Regions from separate parts of the Streptomyces sp. NPDC008121 genome, predicted to be linked through region 2. Evidence: riboswitches for the same ligand, from Rfam matches in the RefSeq annotation. Region 2 holds a riboswitch; each other region holds the start of a gene.
The links. A riboswitch is a leader RNA that binds a small molecule or an ion and turns the genes downstream of it on or off. The one in region 2 is predicted to bind cobalamin.

Region 1: another riboswitch for cobalamin. It lies ahead of ACFZBD_RS22425 (hotdog domain-containing protein); the one in region 2 lies ahead of ACFZBD_RS06990 (ABC transporter substrate-binding protein).
Region 3: another riboswitch for cobalamin. It lies ahead of cobN (cobaltochelatase subunit CobN); the one in region 2 lies ahead of ACFZBD_RS06990 (ABC transporter substrate-binding protein).

What each region holds. Positions count from the first base shown of each region.
Region 1 is NZ_JBIBHT010000006.1:465,102-467,356, reverse strand. Features, by position in the region: gene ACFZBD_RS22430 (MFS transporter) at 1-633, shown strand, start outside; cobalamin riboswitch at 701-855, shown strand; gene ACFZBD_RS22425 (hotdog domain-containing protein) at 942-1,406, shown strand; gene ACFZBD_RS22420 (methylmalonyl-CoA mutase family protein) at 1,543-2,255, shown strand, end outside.
Region 2 is NZ_JBIBHT010000002.1:301,959-304,213, forward strand. Features, by position in the region: gene ACFZBD_RS06985 (methyltransferase domain-containing protein) at 1-639, opposite strand; cobalamin riboswitch at 783-967, shown strand; gene ACFZBD_RS06990 (ABC transporter substrate-binding protein) at 1,018-2,049, shown strand; gene ACFZBD_RS06995 (iron chelate uptake ABC transporter family permease subunit) at 2,067-2,255, shown strand, end outside.
Region 3 is NZ_JBIBHT010000004.1:381,756-384,010, forward strand. Features, by position in the region: gene ACFZBD_RS16050 (cobalamin biosynthesis protein CobG) at 1-746, opposite strand, end outside; cobalamin riboswitch at 793-928, shown strand; gene cobN (cobaltochelatase subunit CobN) at 967-2,255, shown strand, end outside.

The DNA.
Region 1 (2,255 bases), on a different contig from region 2:
CCGCACCGCCCGGGCTTCCGTGCCGAGTTCGTCGAGGGCATACGCGAGGCCCGGCGCCACCCCTGGTTCCTCGCCGGTCTCGCCGCCCTGGTCGCCGTCATCGCCCTCGGCTACTCCGCCACCAGCGTCGCCCTCCCCCTGATCAGCCGGGACCGTTACGGCACCGAGTGGGTGCTCGCCGCGGCCATGACCGCGTACACCGTCGGCGCACTCGGCGGCGCCCTGTTCATCGCCCGCGTCCGACCGCGGTCCCAGGGCTGGGCCGCCTTCGCCGGCCTCGCGGCGTACGGCTTCGCCCCGCTCAGCCTGGTGCTGCCGGTCCACCCGGCGGTGGTGGTCGGCGCCTACGCCGTCGCGGGGATCGGCATCGAGCTGTTCAACGTGCCCTGGTTCACGGCCACGCAGCGCGAGGTCGCGCCGGACAAGCTGGCCCGGGTCTCCTCGCTGGACTTCCTCGTCTCCTACGGTCTGGCGCCGGTCGGTCTCGCCCTGATCGCGCCGGCCATCGGCCTCCTCGGCGTCACGCCGGTCCTCGCGGCGTGCGCCGCCGCCTGCTTCCTCGTCCCGGCCGCCGCGTGCCTGGTGCCCGGCGCACGGCACTTCGCGCGGCCGGCCCCGGAGACCACGGACTGACGCGTCGCGCAGGACGTAGGCTGGAGCGCGCAGCTGGTTCGCCCCGTCCGCCAGGCGGGAGGCGTCGTAAGAGGGAACCCGGTGGGAATCCGGGACTGCCCCGCAGCGGTGAGCGGGAACGACCGCCGTCATACGCACTGGACCCGGCAAGGGCCTGGGAAGCGACGGCCAGTAGGAGACCGCCGGTCGATCCGGTGGACACGCCCGCGAGTCCGAAGACCTGCCCGCTGCCCGCGCACCCGGCCTCCGGGCTCCCCGGCCCCGTGCGCGCGGATCCGACCCGCCGCGACTCGCGAAGGAGAGTTGACGTGGCCGACCACGCCGCCACCCTGCCGTCCCCCGTCCGCAAGACCCCGGCCGATTCCCGGGTGACCCTCGCCCACATCATGAGCGAGCACGACACGAACCTGTACGGGACCATCCACGGCGGGGTCGTGATGAAGCTCATCGACGACGCCGCCGCGGCGGCCGCCGGGCGCCACGCGGACGGTCCCGCCGTGACCGTGTCGGTCGACCGGATGACCTTCCTCGCCCCCGTCCGCTCCGGCGACCTGCTGAGCGTCCACGCCGAACTCGTCCGGGCCGGCCGCACGTCGATGACCGCCGAGGTCCGCGTCACCGCCGAACGCTGGAACGCCTCCGGCCCGACCGCCGAGGTCGCCACCGGCCGCCTCAGCTTCGTCGCCGTCGACGCCGACGGGCGCCCCCGCCCCGTACCGGCGCTCGACCTGCCCGATCCGGCCGGCGCCGACCGACCGGTGGGCGCCGGGTGACGGCCGGCTGACGGCGCTCCCGCTGCCCCGTTCATATAGAACGGATCCGCCCGGAGCTTCAAGAGCGTCCAGGAGAGGGCAAGGTCACAGCTGTGCGGACTGCTGCTCCTTTGTTCCCCTGACCTAGCATCCGAGCATGACAGTCCTTCCCGACGACGGGCTTGCCCTCGCCGCCGATTTCTCCGACGCGTCCCGTGAGCAGTGGCAGGGCCTGGTGGCCGGCGTCCTGCGCAAGTCGGGCAAGGACGTCGAAGGCGCGGCAGCCGAGGACGCCCTGTCCACCACGCTGGAGGACGGGCTTCGCGTCCGTCCGCTGTACGCGGCCGACGACGCCGCGCCCGAGGCCGGCTTCCCCGGGTTCGCCCCGTTCGTGCGGGGCGGCCGCCCCGAGGGCGGCACCCTCGGCGGCTGGGACGTACGGCAACGGCACACGGCCGCCGACTGCGCGGCGGTGCTGGGGGACCTGGAGAACGGCGTCACCTCGCTCTGGCTGGTCGTCGGCGACGGCGGCATCCCGACGGACGCGCTCGACACGGTCCTCGACGGCGTCTACCTCGACCTCGCGCCCGTCGCCCTCGACGCGGGCGACCGGACCGAGGACGCCGCGGCGGAGTTGCTGCGGCTGTACGAGCGCCGTGGCGTCGCCCCCGAGGCGGCGCGCGGCACCCTGGGCGCCGACCCCCTCGGCCTCGAAGCCCGTACGGGACGGTCGTCCGGCTTCGCACCGGTCGCCGCGCTCGCCCGGCGGTGCGCCGAGGAATACCCGGGGCTGCGGGCGCTGACCGTCGACGCCCTGCCGTACCACGAGGCCGGCGGTTCCGCCGCGGAGGAGCTCGGCTGCTCGCTGGC
Region 2 (2,255 bases):
TCAGGCGGTGCGGGTGAGCCGCCACACGTTGTCCACCCGCGTGCCCCGGCGGCCGTCGGGCGCGGTGAGGGCGCGTTCCACGCCCTCCAGCGTGTCCACCCGCCAGGGGTGCGGCAGGGCGAGCGCCGCGAGGACGCCGTCGAGGGTGGGGAACTCCGCGTCGAACGGGTACTCGTGCTTCTCCATCCAGGACGGCCACGCGGCGTGCATGGCGATGAGGAGCGTGCCGCCCGGGGCGACCGCGGCGGCGGCCGACCTGAGCACCCCGTCCTGGTCGAGCGGAACGGGCGACTGCAGGAACTGGGCGCTCACCAGGTCGAAGCCGCCCTCGGGGAAGGTCACTCCGAGGTCGTGCCGCTCGAAGGCGGTCCGGTCGGCGCAGCCGGCCTCCGCCACGTGGGCGGCCGCCCGTTCCAGGGCGGTCGCGGAGATGTCCACGCCGGTCACCCGCCACCCCCGCGAGGCCAGCCACAGGACGTCGCCGCCCTCGCCACAGCCCAGGTCCAGGGCCGTGCCCGGTGTCAGATCGGCGGCCTCCCGCACGAGGAGCGGGTTCGGTTCGCCGCTCCAGACACGGTCGCTCGTGCGGTAGCGCTCTTCCCAGAACTCGGCGGGATCGGTGGGCTTCGGGGTCGGCATCGAGGCTCCTTCGGGACGACTGCGCGGCGCCGGCGGCACCTGGGTCCAGACTCGCCACGGCCCCCCGGCGCGTCAAAGATGCTTGCCGTTTCGGCAACAAGGCGGCGCGGGACCGAGAGGGCGTCCTTTTGCGCCGGAGGCGCGGAACCGTAGGATCACCTGGTCATCACCGCGACGGGAGACAGGAAGCCGGTGCGAAACCGGCACGGTCCCGCCACTGTGACCGGGGAGTGCACCCGTCGAGACGCCACTGCGCGCACCGCGTGGGAAGGCTGGGGTGTACGCCGATCCGGGAGTCAGGAAACTGGCCTGTCGCGGGCCCGATCCGAGGAGCGCGGACTCCCCAGGAGGCTTTTCGTGTACCCCAGTACGTCCCGCATGCCCCGCACGCGCAGCATGCCCCGTCGCCGCCCCGTGCGCGCCGCCGCCCTGGCCCTCGCCCTGTCGGGGGTCCTGCTCACCGGCTGCGGCGCCTCCCCTCAGAGCGGCACCGCCCGGGAGGGCGGCGGCGCGAAGCCCGGTGCGTCCGCCGAGGGTTTCCCCCTCACCGTCGAGAACTGCGGCACGCGCACCACGTACGACAAGCCGCCCTCCCGGGTGGTGACCATCCATCAGCACCCGGCCGAGCTGATGCTGGCCCTCGGTCTGAAGGACCGGATCGTCGGCACGGCCTTCCCCGACTCGGCCGTACTGCCCGCCTTCCGCGAGGACTTCGCGGCGATCCCGGAGCTGGCGAAGAAGGAACCGTCCTTCGAGTCGGTCCTCAACGCGGAACCGGACTTCGTGTACGGCGGCTACGCCAGCGCGTTCGCCGAGAAGGAGGGCCGCTCCCGCAAGGCGTTCGCCGACGCCGGGATCGACACCTACCTCAACCGCGAGTACTGCGGGAAGAAGAAGGTGGCGATGACGGACACGTACGACGAGATCCGCGCCATCGGCTCCCTCTTCGGCGTCGAGGAGCGTGCCGACGCGCTGGTGGCCGACCTTCAGGGGCGCGTGGCAAAGACCGCGGCGACGGTGAAGGGGGCTCCCGCCCTCCCCGTCTTCGTGTACGACAGCGGCGACAAGTCGGCGTTCACCGCCGGAGGCAAGAGCCTCGGCACCGAGGTCATCCGCCTCGCCGGCGGCACCAACGTCTTCGCCGACCTCGACGACGTCTTCGGCGACGTCTCGTGGGAGCAGGTCGTCGCCCGTAAGCCGGAGGTCATCGCCATCTACGACTACGCGGGTGCGGGGAACGTCGAACAGAAGAAGAAGTTCCTGCTGGCGCAGCCGGCCCTCGCCGACGTGCCGGCCGTGAAGAACAAGCGCTTCGTGGTGCTGCCGCTGACGGCGACGCTGGTCGGTGTCCGCGCGCCGTACGCGGTCGAGGACCTCGCCCGCGGGCTGCACCCCGAGCGCTTCCGGTGACGGCACCGGCGAAAGCCGTGTCCGCCGCTCCCCCCGCCGGCTCCTCCGCCCGTCCGGCGGGCGCCGCCCGCGCGGCCGGTCCGGGCCGCCGCGCCTTCGCCCTCACCCTGGTCGTCCTCGGCGTGCTGCTCCTGGCGTCGATGACGGCGGGCATGGCCATCGGCTCGGTGCCGGTGCCCCCCGGCCAGGTGTGGGGCATCGTGACG
Region 3 (2,255 bases), on a different contig from region 2:
GGCGCGTCGGCGGCGGCGACCCGGAACACCTGGCGACCGACCCGCAGGAGCGCGCCGCCCGCGCGCTCCGGGTCGTACCCGTGCTCCGGGTCGTCCGCGTGCTTCGGGTCGTGTCCGTGCTCAGGGTCGTCCGTGTGCTCCGGGCCGTGTCCGTGCTCCGGCGGAGCGGGCGGGCGGACGGCCCCGGCCGTCGCAGCGACCCCCGGCGCCCCCGCCCCCGTTGAGAACAACGTCACATCCGCGCCCAGCCCGCCGACGTCTCCCCGCCCGTCGTCGAAGGCGAAGAGGAAACGGCCGGAAAGCGCTGCCGTCCACGCCCGCGCGCAGAGCAGCGCGTCCAGCTCGCGCGCCCACAACCGCGCGTCCCCGCAACCGTTTCCGTCGATCCCCGCCAGCGGCGAGACCACGATGTTCCGGACGCGTTCGTGGGTGGCGGAGGGCAGCAGTCCGGCCGGGGCGAGCAGCCCCGCGAGGTCGGCCCCGCAGCCCTCGCCGAGGCCGCGCAGCTCCACGTTGCCCCGCGAGGTGACGCTGATCCGCCCGTCGCCCAGCTCCTCCGCCGCCACGGCCAGGGACTCGACCTGACGTACTGTCAACGCGCCTGCGGGCAGCCGCAGTCGGGCCAGGCGCCCGTCGTCGGCGGGGTGCAGGCGCAGCGCCCCCGGGCAGGCGTCGCCACGGTCCCGTATGACGGGTTCGCCCTGGTTGGGCGTGGTGGGTGGGGTGGGCGGCATGGCGGCGAGCATACCCACGTGGTCGCGGGCGACCCTTCGGGCCGCCGCGGGCAGGATCTACTATGCAGACGGCATGGGGTCCCAGGACCCCGGGGAGGAAGCCCGGTGAGAATCCGGCGCGGTCCCGCCACTGTGAGCCCGCCCCGGGAACGGGGGCCGGGTGAGTCAGGAACTCCCGCCGTCCACACGACCACCCGGGGCGCGGACAACCCCGAGGAAGGCCTGCGCTCGCATGCGAATTCTGTTGCTGTCGCACTCCGACACCGACCTGCTCAGCGCCCGCGCGGCCGGCGGTCCGGTCGGGTACCGGTTCGCCAACCCCTCCCGCCTCGCCCCCGGGGACCTTCCCGGGCTGCTCGACGGCGCCGACCTCGTCGTCGTCCGCCTCCTCGGCGGCCTGCGCGCCTGGGAGGACGGCCTGCAGACGCTGCGGGCGACGGAGAAGCCGCTGGTCGTGCTCTCCGGCGAACAGGCCCCGGACGCCCAGCTGATGGAGAGCTCCACGGTCCCCGTCGGCGTCGCCACCGAGGCCCACGCCTACCTCGCGCACGGCGGCCCGGCCAACCTGGAGCAGCTCGCCCGGTTCCTCTCCGACACCGTGCTGCTCACCGGCCACGGTTTCGAGGCCCCGGCCGCCGCCCCCACCTGGGGCCCCCTGGAGCGCGAGCCGAGGCGGACCGACGGCCCGACGGTCGCCGTGCTCTACTACCGCGCCCACCACATGAGCGGGAACACCGCCTTCGTCGACTCCCTCTGCGAGGCGATCGAGGACGCCGGCGCCCGCGCGCTGCCGCTGTACGTCGCCTCGCTGCGGGCCCCCGAGCCCGAGCTGATCGAGACGCTCAGGGGCGCCGACGCGATCGTCACCACCGTCCTCGCGGCGGGCGGCACCAAGCCCGCCGAGGCGCAGGCCGCAGAAATGGGGGTGTCGCGAAGCGACTCGGACAAGGGTGGTGGTGGGCGACGGGCGGGCGAAGAGGCGTGGGACGCGGGGGCGCTCGCCGCCCTCGACGTACCGATCCTCCAGGCGCTCTGCCTCACCGGTTCGCGTGCCGCCTGGGAGGAGAACGACGAGGGGCTCTCGCCGCTGGACGCCGCCAGCCAGGTCGCGGTGCCCGAGTTCGACGGCCGGCTGATCACCGTCCCGTTCTCCTTCAAGGAGATCGACGAGGACGGCCTCCCGGCCTATGTCGCGGACACCGAGCGCGCCGCCCGCGTCGCCGGGATCGCCGTGCGCCACTCCCGCCTGCGGCACATCCCGAACGCCGGGAAGAAGCTCGCCCTGGTCCTCTCCGCGTACCCGACGAAGCACTCCCGGATCGGCAACGCGGTCGGCCTCGACACCCCCGCCTCCGCCGTCGCGCTCCTGCGCCGCCTGCGCGAGGAGGGGTACGACTTCGGCCCCGTCGAGGAGATCCCGGGCCTGGTCTCCGGCGACGGCGACGAGCTGATCTACGCCCTGATCGAGGCCGGCGGCCACGACCAGGACTGGCTGACCGAGGAGCAGCTGGCCCGCAACCC